One region of the Vreelandella janggokensis genome, then DNA from elsewhere that is predicted to be linked to it. Evidence: predicted binding sites of a transcription regulator. Region 1 holds the regulator's gene; the other holds the start of a gene.
The links. The regulator LexA, encoded in region 1, represses DNA repair genes until DNA is damaged. The targets are predictions, from matches to a motif close to TACTGTNTANNTANACAGTA.
Positions count from the first base shown of each region.

Region 2: a site for LexA is predicted at 3,721-3,740, ahead of QC816_RS12960 (LexA family protein). Genes of this name have one in related genera too.

Region 1 is NZ_JARWAJ010000006.1:189,948-196,745, reverse strand. It holds gene nagZ (beta-N-acetylhexosaminidase) at 1-14, opposite strand, end outside; gene QC816_RS15985 (L,D-transpeptidase family protein) at 73-597, opposite strand; gene QC816_RS15980 (TetR/AcrR family transcriptional regulator) at 575-1,252, opposite strand; gene lexA (transcriptional repressor LexA) at 1,555-2,220, shown strand; gene purU (formyltetrahydrofolate deformylase) at 2,217-3,071, opposite strand; gene QC816_RS15965 (ribonuclease J) at 3,333-4,928, shown strand; gene moaE (molybdopterin synthase catalytic subunit MoaE) at 4,956-5,408, opposite strand; gene moaC (cyclic pyranopterin monophosphate synthase MoaC) at 5,411-6,217, opposite strand; gene mobB (molybdopterin-guanine dinucleotide biosynthesis protein B) at 6,222-6,785, opposite strand.
Region 2 is NZ_JARWAJ010000004.1:240,732-247,529, forward strand. It holds gene QC816_RS12945 (YbfB/YjiJ family MFS transporter) at 1-377, shown strand, start outside; gene QC816_RS12950 (sodium-dependent transporter) at 461-1,924, shown strand; gene QC816_RS12955 (Y-family DNA polymerase) at 1,931-3,244, opposite strand; gene QC816_RS12960 (LexA family protein) at 3,255-3,698, opposite strand; gene QC816_RS12965 (alpha/beta fold hydrolase) at 4,036-4,932, shown strand; gene QC816_RS12970 (patatin-like phospholipase family protein) at 4,943-5,980, shown strand; gene QC816_RS12975 (Smr/MutS family protein) at 5,986-6,555, opposite strand; gene prmB (50S ribosomal protein L3 N(5)-glutamine methyltransferase) at 6,712-6,798, shown strand, end outside.

The DNA of each region.
Region 1 (6,798 bases):
AAAGGATGTGTCATAGCGGGGTGTCCAAAAAAGGCGCTAACTCTAGACGATGATTAGCGAGGAGTCCAACGATCAGCGGCTGTCGTGTAACCAGACAGGCGTTCCAGGTCCAGCATGCTCGAAAAGCCAAAGAAGATCTGCATTACGCAGCCGCACGCATCCATGAGAGGCTGGTTGACCCATGGGCTCATTCGGCGGCGTACCGTGCAGATAAATATAGCGTCGCTGGGAGTCGACCTGACCACCGCGGTTTATCCCCGGTTCCAGGCCACACAGCCATAGAATGCGCGTCAGAATCCAGTCTCGCTCGGGAAACGCCGCCGCCAGCTCGGCGTCAAATACTTCGCCCGTCCAGCGGCGGCCTTTAAAGACCGCGTTTTCCGGGGCATCAGTACCAATGGCGGCACGAATATAGTGCCAGCCAAGCGGCGTTTGCCCACTGCCCTGCCGATTACCCATGCCCTGGCGCCCGGTAGAAATTTCACACTCATGGCGACACATATCGCCTTGCCAGACGCGCAAGCTCTGCGACTGGGCGTTGATTTCCAGCCATAGCCCCTCGCGGGGCGGCATTTCAATGAGCGACGGTGTCTGCATGGTGCTCAATGTCCTTCTCATCAGGTAATGGCGCGTTCATCGCCGCCACCACTACCGGCCGCAGTCGGCGAACCAGGTCGCGGACCGAGACATGCTGGTGGTAATCCTTTTCGGCAATATCGCGCAGCGCATCCAGTCCCGAAAGCGTAAAGATGACGGTACCCAGCATAAAGTGTAGCCGCCAGAAGCGCTCAGCGTCGGGCAGATCCGGTGTCGCACGGCGAACCAGTTCGGTGAAACGGCTGAACACATCACCGTATTGCTGCTGGATGTAGCGTCGTAAATGCCCCTGAGCCTGGCTGTACGCAAGCCCCAGCAAACGCATGAAGACTTTGAGGCTATTGCGTTCGGCAGGCACCGTCAGCACGGTTGTGGCCATGGTTTCGAGGAGCACTTCAAGGGGGATGTCACGACCCTCGTAGCGCGCTTCGAGTTCGTCCAGAGCGCCATGAAAACGTTGGGAAAACGGATCCAGGTAGCGAGCAAACACCGCCTGGATGAGCGCCTTCTTGGATCCGAAGTGATAGTTCACCGCAGCAAGATTGACCCGAGCCTTGCTGGTGATGTTGCGTAAAGAGGTTTCGGCAAAGCCGCGCTCTGCAAAAAGCACTTCAGCAGTATCCAGAATGCGGGTCACCGTATCCGATTGAGCCATGCTGCTCTCCATAAGACGGGCCAAAAAGCGGGCCATAAAAAACGGATGTTTTAAACAAACCAGGATACTACGTTATCGTTTGTTACCTCTCAACGTATACCTGAACACCCAACCCTTATCCAACGCCGCTTTGCATCTTCATATACATCAATTTGTTAGCTGCCTTACCCCCATTATATACTGGACAGGAGAACATGCTGTATACTTAACCACATACTGTTAACTACATACTGACTGTTGACTACATACTGATAGGTAAACAGGAACGCAGTCTTGCTCACTTATTCAATCTGGAGGCTGGTATGTCGCGGCCATTAACTGTTCGTCAACAAAACGTGTTCGACTTTATTGTCAAGACCATGGCTGAGCTCGGCTATCCGCCCACCCGGGCTGAAATAGCCAAGGCACTGGGGTTCCGTTCACCCAATGCGGCAGAAGAACACTTACGCGCACTTGAGCGTAAAGGCGTCATTCGCATCATTCGCAATACGTCGCGCGGCATACGCCTGCCCAACCAGGAACACCAGGAAACGCCAGACGTGCTGCCAGCCTCAGGCGCAGACCCTGCCAACGGCCTGCCCATCATTGGCGAAGTCGCGGCGGGTAGCCCTATCCTGGCCGCTGAGCATATTGATCGCTACTGCCCGCTGCCCGCCGACTACTTCACGCCCAGAGCAGATTATCTGTTGCGCGTTCGCGGGCTGTCGATGCAGAACGTCGGCATCCTCGAAGGCGACCTTCTCGCCGTCCACCGCACCCAGCGCGTTCGGGATGGCCAGATTGTCGTTGCCAGGCTGGAAGACGAAGTCACCGTCAAGCGTTTCAAACGCGACGGGAATCACGTCACCCTGATCGCTGAAAACCCCGACTTCGACCCTATCCATATCGACCTACGCACCCAACCACTTGATATCGAAGGGGTTGGGGTCGGCGTTATTCGCGGTGGCAATGGCCAGGCGCTCGGCTAGCTGAACACGATGGTCTTGTTGCCATGCACCAGCACGCGGTCTTCCAGATGCCAGCGAAGACCGCGCGCGAGGACGGCTTTTTCAACATCGCGGCCAAAACGTACCAGATCGGTCGGCGTATGACAGTGGCTGACCCGGTGAATGTCCTGCTCGATGATGGGCCCTGCATCCAACTCCTGAGTCACGTAATGGCAGGTAGCCCCTATCAACTTGACGCCACGCTGGTAGGCTTGGTGATAGGGTTTGGCGCCAGCAAAAGACGGCAGAAAACTGTGGTGGATATTAATGACCTGCCCCGCATATCGTTCACACAACGCTGGCGGTAATATCTGCATGTAGCGAGCCAGCACGATACTGTCGGCCCGGGCATCATCAATATGCGCCTGCACCTGCTCAAAGGCCGCAGTCTTGTCTGCCGGATCCACCGGCACATGGTGATATGGTATTCCGTACCATTCCGTTAACGAACGCATGTCGTCATGGTTGGAAATCACACCCACGATATCGCAGTCCAGCTCACCCACCTGCCAGCGGTAAAGCAAATCGACAAGGCAATGGGATTCTCGCGAAACCATCAGGACAACCCGCTGCCGTTTCCGGGTATCGACCAGCGCCCAGTCCATGTCAAACCGCTCCGCCACCGGCTCGAAGGCTGAACGTAATACCTCTGCCGACATACCCAGCGAATCCGCCAATATTTCGTAGCGCATGAAAAAACGCCCGGTTTCCAGATCGGAATGCTGGCTGGCCTCGGTAATCGACCCTCCCTGGTCCGCGATAAAACTCGATACCTTCGCGACGATCCCCACCTGGTCCGGGCAGGACACCACCAAACGATAAAAATGCGACATAGTCATTACTCTTCACGGTTTGCCGGGCGACGATGATCGGGCCGTCCGCTGGCATTAAACAAACGTCTAGTGTACCGAATGAAGCGCTCGCAATCACCGCCCTTAATGGCAGTGATTGTTAGCCGCCCGCCCCATCCCGTATAGTTAACCAATTACTTTCTAGGCTTTATTAATCTGATGCATCCACCGCGCGTTCATATTCGTCCCCGTCGTCGCCCTCCCTTACGCCTCTTGCCGTTAGGCGGCTGCGGGGAAATTGGCATGAACCTGACGCTGTATGGGTACGAAGATCACTGGATCGTCGTGGATTGCGGCATGATGATTCGCCAGGATCTACCCAATGCGCCACTCCAGGTGCCCAACCTGGAAACCCCCAAAGCCCTGGGCATTGCCCCGCAAGCGCTCTACATCACCCACGGCCATGAAGACCACATTGGGGCGGTCGCTTGGCTCTGGCCCCACTGGCAATGCCCCATTTATGCAACGCCGCTGGCGGCAGGCTTGTTGCGCCTGAAGTTTGCCGAACATCAGCTCTCAAGCGCCGCCATTCATGTGGTCGAGCCAGGTGAGGCATTGGAAAGCGGGCCTTTCACCCTGCGCTTCCTGGCGGTTCCACACTCGATACCCGAGAGCTGCTCGCTGATGGTCATGGCAGGTCGCTATCGTGTATTGCACAGTGGCGATTGGAAGCTCGACCCTGATCCAATTATCGGCGCGCCGATCGATCAGACGCAATTCAAGGCCTTAGCGCCGGTTGATTTGGTAGTGGGGGATTCCACGAATGCCCCTCTACCCGGCCACTCAGGCAGCGAAGGCGATGTCGCCAAAGCGCTGGTCGAGACGCTCGCCAACTGCGAAGGCCGGATCATTGTCTCCTGCTTTGCCAGTAATCTCGCCCGGGTGTTGGCGATTGGCCGTGCCGCCTACCAGTGCGGGCGGCGCGTCAGCCTGATGGGGCGCTCGATGGAGCGCATGGTGGGTGTCGCACGCGGCCTCGGCTATCTGGACGATTTTCCTGCCATCGTGCCCGCCCATGACCTGGGTTATTTGCCGCCCGATGAAGTCGTGGTCATTGCCACCGGCAGCCAAGGTGAGCCACGCGCCGCCCTGCAGCGACTTGCCCAGGGGCGTCATCCTCACGTGGATTTACAGCCTGGTGACAACGTGATTTTTTCCGCCAAGGCCATTCCGGGTAACGAGAGGCCCATCGGGCAGTTGAAAAAGCGCCTTCAGCAGTTGGGCGTCGAGCTATTCGATGAGTTCAGTCATCCGCAGCTTCACGCGACCGGACATCCGGCACAGGACGAAATCACCCGCTTTTATCAATGGCTGACGCCAAGCCACCTGTTGCCGGTTCATGGTGAAAGCCTTCATCAACAGGCCCACCAGCAGCTGGCCGCGTCCCTGGGTATTCAAGCCCCCTTGGCGCCGGTCAATGGCGACTTGATCCGCTTCGATCAGCAGGGACTGCATCACGAGCAGCACTACCCGCAACCGCCATGCATCGTCAGCCAGAACAGCGTAGTACCCCACCCTGGACTGGAGAGCGAAAACAGCACCCTCCCACGACGCGGCAGCCTCTATCTTGCGTTACCGGTGACCGCCACTCAAACCGGGTGGGCGCGCGTCGGGCGCCTGATGCTGGACAATACAAGTGCCAATTCATTCGACGAAGACAGTTTCAGCGAATGGCTGGATGATCAGCTTGCCGAACTCCACGCCGACACGTTGGCGGATCTGCGCCTGGGCCTTCAGCCCCGCTTGATTGCCTGGCTGGCAGAACGGCTGCAGCATTTACCTGAAATCCACCTGCAGATTATGGCCAGCGAGCTGCCAGCGACAGTGGCGGACGATTAGCCGACCCCAAAGCCGGCTCCCCGGAGGCTACCAGCGGGCAGCATCCTCGATATCCGAGTGGCGTTCCTTGACCCAGTAGTCCCCGTGGCGACCATGTTCTTTCTTCCAGAACGGTGCCTGAGTCTTTAGCCAGTCCATGATGAAATCGCAGGCTTCGAAGGCTTCGCGACGATGGGCACTCGCTACCAGCACTCTGACGATCGCATCGCCGGGGCGCATGTGGCCGACACGGTGAATAATCGTAACGGCGCTTAGTGCCCAGCGTTCTCCCGCCTCTTCCGCAATACGCTGTAAGGTTGACTCGGTCATGCCTGGATAATGCTCCAGGGTCAATCCCGTGACATCGGGCGTTTCGTTAAAATCACGCACCAGGCCGGTAAAGCTGACGACGCCGCCAATATCCGTGCGGCCCCCAATGCTGGCTTCATAGCCATACGCCATGTCAAAAGGCGCCTCTTGAACGCGGATGGTAATGTCCATTTTCAGCCCCCGGTGACCGGCGGAAAGAAAGCAACCTCGTCATCGTCGGTAATTCGCGCATCATCATTGGCCATGACCTGATTGATGGCACATAGCGTGCGCTGGTCCTGCAACAACTGAAAACGTTCATCCTGAGTCGCCAGCGCTACTTTGAGGCCCGCTATATCGCGGCTTTCGAGTTGATCGAAAGTCACTACACGCTCATTTTCACCCAACTGCTCGCGTAGTTCGGCAAGAAACTTGACCAGCACGCAGGGCGAATGACAGCGCCCGCCCAGGCTCACTTCGCCGGCTGTTCCCTGACCCGTTACAATCGGCGTCGCCGTTTCAGGCGCTTCTTCGCGCTGATAATCTCCCCGCTGACCACCGCTTTTGCTATCCAGTTGCACCGCGTCGATGCGCATGGTTTTGTCGACCGCCTTGCACATATCGTAAAGCGTTAAACAGGCCACGGAGACGGCCGTCAACGCTTCCATCTCGACACCTGTGCGGCCATTCAACCGGCAGTTCGCGGTCACATGAACACAGCTTTCATCGGGGTCGACATCAAACTCTATGGCCACTTTGGAAAGTGCCAGCGAGTGGCACAGCGGGATCAATTCATGGGTGCGCTTTGCTGCCTGGATTCCCGCAATACGGGCGGTGGCCAACACATCACCCTTGGGTAAAGCACCCTCGCTGAGCTGTTTCAAGGTAGCGGGTTGCATCACAATACGACCGGAAGCCACCGCTTCCCGGCGCGTTTCCTGTTTGTCTGCAACATCCACCATGCGGGCTTCGCCGCGGCTATTGAGATGCGTTAACTGCATGGGGTCACCTATCAGTGCGTGAAACATCATTGAGCCGTTGGCCCGCCATCCAATCGATTATCCAGCGTGCAATCCCGTCGCTATCATCGAGTGCCAGTTGCGTCGTCGTGGCCGACAGAGAGATGGGAGAAGCCCCCTGAAGGGCGACGGCTTCGACACCCTGACCCTGCAGGATTTGCGCATCACCTATCCCCTCACGATAAAGCACCAGCTTGGGCAGTGGCCAAGCTTTAAAGCCTTCTACCAGCACCAGGTCAGGTTGATGCACGGCCACCATTGCCAACAACTGATTTAAATCCGGCTCTTCGCCGTCTGGCGTTTCCTGCATCAGTGCCAGGCGTTGGCTCGAGGCAATCAGCATGGGCGTAGCGCCTGCACTACGTAGCTTATAGCTATCTTTTCCCGGCTGATCGACATCAAACCGATGATGAGCGTGCTTGATCACCGCTACCTGGATACCCTCTGCCCGCAGCCGCGGTAACAACTGCTCAAGCAGCGTCGTCTTCCCAGTCCCACTCCAGGCAGCAATTCCCAGCACGGGAAAGGGTAGCGATGAATCTAACGGCATAAACGCTCGGCTC
Region 2 (6,798 bases), on a different contig from region 1:
CCATGAGCCTACAGGTTATCGGTATTGTGCTGCCCGCCATGACAACGAATCTGGCGGCGGTGCTGCTCAGCGCAGTGCTTTATGGCGGCACCTTTCTGGGTTGTGTCAGCCTGGTGCTGACCATGGCGGGTCGGTTATATCCCGCCAGCCCGGCAAGGCTGATGGGCAAAATGACCCTGGCCTACGGCAGCGCGCAGATCATCGCCCCGGCGCTCACCGGCATGCTGGCGGAGGTGACCGGCCATTATAACGTCGGCCTCTGGCTGGCGGGTGGCTTTGTAGCTCTGGGGGCGCTGTTGCTCGCCTGGCTGCGGCGCGTCGACCAAACCGCGCAGCGTCTCGATGCCGACGCCAAAGCGGCGGTTTACGCCTCGTAATCGACGAGCGCGCGCCACGATTTTTTGCGCATTCGCTGCAAAATCCCTAGGATAAGCGCTTTTTTCCAACAGGGTGGTAGATCATGGCGTCTTCTGGGCAACCGCGCATCCAATGGTTAGGCCGCTGGGGCTTTATGCTGGCAGCGACGGGCTCGGCCGTTGGATTAGGCAATATTTGGAAGTTTCCCTATATCACCGGTGAATTTGGTGGTGGGGCCTTCGTGCTGGTCTACCTCGCCTGTATCTTGGCGGTGGGCGTGCCGGTCATGATGACCGAGATTGCCTTTGGGCGGCGCGGCCTGGGTAGCCCGGTCGATGCCATTCGGCGGGTGGTCAACGAGTCCGGTCGGTCTTCAGCATGGTCATTGATCGGCTGGATGGCGATGCTCTGCGGCTTCATGATTCTGTCGTTTTATGTCGTTGTGGCAGGCTGGTCGTTCTCCTACCTTTGGAAGATGCTGACCGGCGGACTTTCGGGTAGCAGCGTTGACGATATGGCCGCGGTGTTTGGGGCCAATAACGCTAACCCCTGGAATCTGGGCTTCTGGAGCACCCTGGTCACGCTGCTGACCATGCTGATCGTCGGTAAAGGTGTACAGGAAGGCATTGAAAAGAACGTCAGTTGGATGATGCCAGGGCTGGTATTGATGCTGGCACTGTTGATTGTGTTTGGCGTTTTCTCCGGCGGCTTTGGTCAGGCGTTCAGTTTCCTGTTTTCTTTCAATGCGGGCAGTCTGTCCAGTGAAGGCATGCTGGCCGCGCTGGGGCACGCGTTTTTTACGCTATCGCTGGCTTCCGGGGCAATCCTGACTTACGGCAGCTATCTACCAAAAGGGACTTCCATCGGCCGCACTACGCTAAGCGTGGCGATTGCCGACACCGTGGTGGCGTTAATGGCCGGACTGGCCATTTTTCCGGTGATTTTTGCCAACGGCATGGATCCTGCTGAAGGCCCAGGGCTTATTTTCATGAGCTTGCCACTGGCGTTTCAAGCGATGCCGCTGGGCACGCTGTTTGGCATTCTGTTTTTCCTGATGCTGTCGATGGCCGCACTGACCTCGGCGATTTCAATGGTCGAGGCGACGGTATCCTGGCTATGTGATAACAAAGGTATCTCGCGTAAAGCAGCCTCGTGGGGCACGGGTATCGTGCTATGGCTGATCAGTACCCTGGCGATGCTGTCGTTCAACCTGGGCGCCGACTGGACGCTGGCGGGGAAGAATTTCTTTGACTGGCTGGACTACCTGACCTCGCGCTTAATGATGCCGCTGGGCGGCCTGGGCATGGTCGTGCTGGCAGGCTTTGTGTTGAAGAGCGAGACGTTTCGCGATGAACTGGGGCTTGCGCCGCTGCCTTATGCGCTGTGGCTGACCATGGTGCGTTACGTTAGCCCGCTCGGGATTGTGGTGATCTTTATCGACGCGCTGGGAATCTATCAGGTCTCGTTTGTCGCGCACTGGCCGTGGTTACTGGTGATTCTGGGTGCCATGGTGGCGTTGGGCGAAACGTTAAGCCCGCGTCTGCACCATGTGTGGAAGCACCGCTGAGGGCTGTTACGGCTTCGGCTGTTGCCGTTTTTTCCGGGCATCGGCAATCGCGCCGGGGTGAGTGCCGGCTTCCAGTAGCTCATCCCAGCGCGTGGTAAAACGGTTGGAACGGTGGGCACAGCGTAGGTGCCATGGCGCGTCGTCATCGGTCATCCCGAAGCGGATCGTGTCTTGCCCCATACGCTGGTTGATGGCGTCCACCGTGGCCATTAGCAGCGGATGGTGTCGAGCGGGTGCATCGAGCAGCGATAGCTGATGCTGTTGGGCATCGACGAGATCCAGCAACATCACGCCGGCTTTCATGAACCGATAGCCGGGTCGATATATCTGTTCAAGGCCCTGGCGGACGGCGTCGAGAATAACGCGCGTATCGTCGCTGGGGGTGGGTAACGCGACCAGGGTGTGGGGAAAGTACTGTGGCTGGTCTCGACGATGGCGGTTGGTTTTCAGGAACAACATCACCGAGCGTGCCAGGCTGTGCTGTTCGCGAAGTTTTTCGGCACTACGCTGGGCATGGCGGCGCAGTGCCTCGTGTACCTGAGTTTTTACCCTGGTGGGTTGACCGAAAGAGCGGGATGTCATGATGCGCTGGCGGGGTTGATCCACCGCGTTCATTTCCAGGCAGGGGGTGCCACGCAGTTCCAGGGCAGTGCGTGCCAGCACCACGGAAAAGCGTTTGCGCAGCTGTTTTTTATCGCACTCGCGTAACGCCCAGGCGCTATGGATGCCGCTAATGGCAAGCCGTTCGGCAAGCCGCCTGCCCACGCCCCATACTTCGCTGACCGGCGTTTGCTTTAGCAAGGCTTTGGTGCTGGCATCATTCCCGCCAAGCAGGCAAACGCCTTGGTAGTGTGGCTGCTTCTTGGCCGCATGATTGGCGAGCTTGGCCAGGGTGTGGGTCGGTGCCAGACCGATGCATACCGGTAATCCAAGGCAACGATGTATGTCCCGATGTAGGCGCTCACCCAGAGCCTGGCACTGGTGCTTGCTCATGCCCTCCAGGTAGATAAACATTTCATCGATGGAGTAGGGGGCGATGTCGGGGCAAGCGTCGTGCAGCAGTTGGGCGAGCCGTGCCGACATGTCGCCATACAGCTCATAGTTGGATGACAGCAGATGAATCTCGCCGCGCTGGCGTAGCCCTTCCAGTTTGAAGGCGGGAGTGCCCATGGGAATGTCCATCGCTTTCATTTCCGCGGAGCGGGCAATAACGCAGCCATCGTTGTTGGACATCACACCAACGGCTTTGCCTTCCAGATAAGGCTGGAAGACGCGTTCGCAGCTGACGTAAAAATTGTTGGCGTCGACAAGACCGATCATGACCGTTACATCACCGCAGGTATTCGTGAATGACCGCCCGAACCACCCCCCATACCTGACACTCGCTGTCTTTCAGGGGCAGCGGTGGGTAATGGGGGTGAGCGGAGCACAAATGCGGCGTGCCGCGATAGAGCGCGTAGCGCTTGATCAGAAGTTCGTCGTCGAACATGGCCACCAGAATATGCCCCAGACGGGGCGAGAGGCTGCGGTCAACCACCAGCAGGTCGCGATCGAAAATCCCCCAACCCTCCATGCTGTCACCGGTGGCGGTCAGGTAAAACGTGTGGGTGGGGTTCTTGATCAGGCGCACGTTGAGATCCAGCGTGCGCGGTTCGTAATCCTGGGCGGGGGAGGGGAAGCCGCTAAACCCAGCGCGGCCATGTAGGGGAGGAAAGGGCAGCGACTGATGCGTTAACGGCACGGCTGGCGCGATAGGCGATAACGGCTGCGTCATGGTCAGCCTCCTCACTGGCAGTATATGTATTTATATACAGTATTTGGCCATGAGGAGAAAATTGCAAGGGCTGGCCGTCTTTAGGAACCTTCGTGAAGGTTTATCTTGCCAGCCAGAGGCCCACCACAATGGCGCTGGTCACGGCGATAAAAAAGACCCAGTTGCGTGTTCGGGTGTCACGGTGGGGTTTCATAAAAGCCTCATTAGCAGGAAAAAGATGGACGTTGGCGAGCGCCCGTAATTTTGTACAGACATTGGTGTTTGGCATGGTACCGTTTGTGCTTTATGCCGTCATCTTGCCGCCTGGGGCGGTTGGTTTGCTTAGGATAGGTTCATAATGTCTCAACCCACTGCAACGCGTTATCCTCATTCCCTTTACCTCGCCCAAGGTCGTCTGGCGGCGCTGAGCTGGGGGCGTGATGCGGCCCCTACTTGGCTGGCGCTCCACGGCTGGCTCGATAACGCGGCGAGTTTTTCACGGTTAGCGCCGTTGCTGGTGGAAGCACTGGATATTCGCATTGTGGCTATCGATTTTCGTGGTCACGGGCATTCAGCACATGCGGCGGCGGGCGAGGATTATGCGCTGTGGGATTATTGCCACGACGTGCTTGATGCCATGGACGATTTGGCCATTGAGCGAGTGGCATTGCTCGCCCACTCCATGGGCGCCGCGGTGGCCTGCCTATTGGCTGCCGCCGTGCCGGAGCGCATTGAGTTCATGACGCTGCTGGATGGCTTGGGTGCGCTCAATACGCCCTCTGGTGACACGACAAGCCAACTGCGCAAGGGGTTAATGGCGCATAGGCGGCCCATTTCCCGGGCGCCGCGTTATCCTGATCTGGCCACCGCGGTGGCGGCTCGAGTGGCCGGTGGCGTTACACCGTTAGACACCATCACCGCCACGCCGCTGGTGGAGCGCAATGCCGACGTAACGGCCGACGGACACGTGCAGATGCGCACCGACAGCCGCTTGTTGAAGCCATCGCTGGTACGCTTTACACCTTCCCAGGTGTTAGCGCTACTGGCCGACATCCAGGCACCGGTGCTATTGATAGAAGGTGAGGAGGGCATCTTAGGCAAGCGCGACTGGGCAGAAAAAGCCCGCCAGGCGGTACCGCACTTAACACGCCATGTACTGGCAGGCGGTCATCACCTTCACCTGGAGCCCAAGGCGGTATCTGGGGTTGCCGAGGTGATGACGCAATCATTAATGAAACGTCGGGATCAGTCGTAGGAAACGAGCGATGAACGAACAGAGCCTGACCGATGGCAGTGTATCGAGAGGTAATAAAGTGGCACTGGTGCTGGGTAGCGGCGGTGCCCGGGGCTATGCACACATCGGCGTGATTGAGGCGTTGGAGGCACGGGGCTACGAGATCATCTCGATCGCCGGGTGTTCCATGGGCGCGCTGATAGGCGGTATTTATGCGTCGGGTAAACTGCCTGACTATCGCGAATGGGTGTGTGATCTGGACTATCTGGATGTGCTCAGGCTGGTCGATGTGACCTGGAGCCCAATGGGTGCCATGCGGGCCAGCAAGATCATGAGCAAGTTGGAAGGGCTGGTGGGCGATACATTGATGGAAGACCTGCCGATTCCGGTGACCACCGTGGCCACTGATCTGGTGCGCCAGCGCGAGGTATGGTTTCAAAACGGCCCGCTGCTGCGCGCGATACGGGCATCAATCGCCGTCCCCGGCGTGATTACCCCTGTGCATCTGGGGGATCAGGTACTGGTCGACGGAGGTCTGCTGAACCCGCTGCCCATGATGCCCATACTGGCCGCCCACGAGGCAGATTTTGTGGTGGCGGTGAACGTGACTGCCCACAGCCCGCAGCCGGTGTCTTTGGAGGCACTGCTTCCCAAGGATGAGAATAACGACAGCCGCACCACCCGGGAGCGTGATCGCGATGCCAATATTGGCGGCTGGATGGACGAGGTGCGCGCCACCACGCGGCGGCTATGGAGCGAACTGGGCAGCAGTAGCGAAGAAGAGGGTGAGGTGGATGAAACGATGGACCTTCGCGGCAAGCGGGAATGGGGCAAGCTGGATATGATCCTCGAATCATTCGATATTACCCAGGCGGCACTGGCCAAATATAAAATTGCCGGTTACCCGCCCGATATTCTCATCGAAGTGCCCAAAACGGTGTGCAGTACCTACGAGTTTCACCGTGCCAAGGATCTGATCCGCCTGGGCCGTCACCTGGCCGATGAAGCCCTGGCGCGGCACGTGCCCGATAGTGCGTCGGATGCGCAAGAATCGGGTGTGGCAGAATAACGAGCCTACTGACCGCGCTTACGTAGCAGGATATAGACCGCACCGGTGCCGCCGTCGATCTCGATGGCGGAACAGAATGCCAGGACCCCGGGCCACTCGCGCAGCCAAGCATTGGTGTGGCTTTTAAGTACTGGAAAATCGGCAGTGGTGCCCCAGGCCTTGCCGTGGACAACCAGCACGCAGCGAAGCCCCTGAGCGGTCGCGTCACGCAGAAAGCTCTCTAGCTCCAGCCGGGCTTCTTCAAGGGTGTAGCCATGTAAATCTAGGCCAGCCTGCCAAGCCGTCTGGCCGCGCTTGAGTTGGCTGAAGGTGCGCCAGGGCAAATCGGCGACGCTGAATTCCAGGTATTCGGAAGGACGTACCGCCTCGACCCGGCCGTCGGAGGTGCGGCCGCTGGTGGCAAAGGTACTGCTTTCCACCGCCGCCTGCCGTCTGGCCTGCTGGGCATCATCATTGCGCTTGGGTTTGCCGGGGTCGGCCTGATTGGTGGCCATGCGACGCACGCCCGCGGCTTTCAGCGCCTGGCGGAAAGCACTGATATCGTCATCATCGGGCAGGTGGCGGTGTCGTGTCATGACAGGCTCAAATGGCAAATGGGCAAAACGGAGAACAGGCGCACAGTATAGCGAGATGCACGCTGCTGTGAACCGGGCAGCGTCAAAGGTACAATCTTTTCTTTAGCCATGCCGTCTCCCGATGGGGATGGTCGCCTTTGTTGACCAGGAGCCAATGTGACCCAGCCTCTCAACGCCGAGACTTCGCCTTCCTCCCTCACCCTGCCGGATACGGCGCTGGTGAGCGAGCTCATAACCTTACGT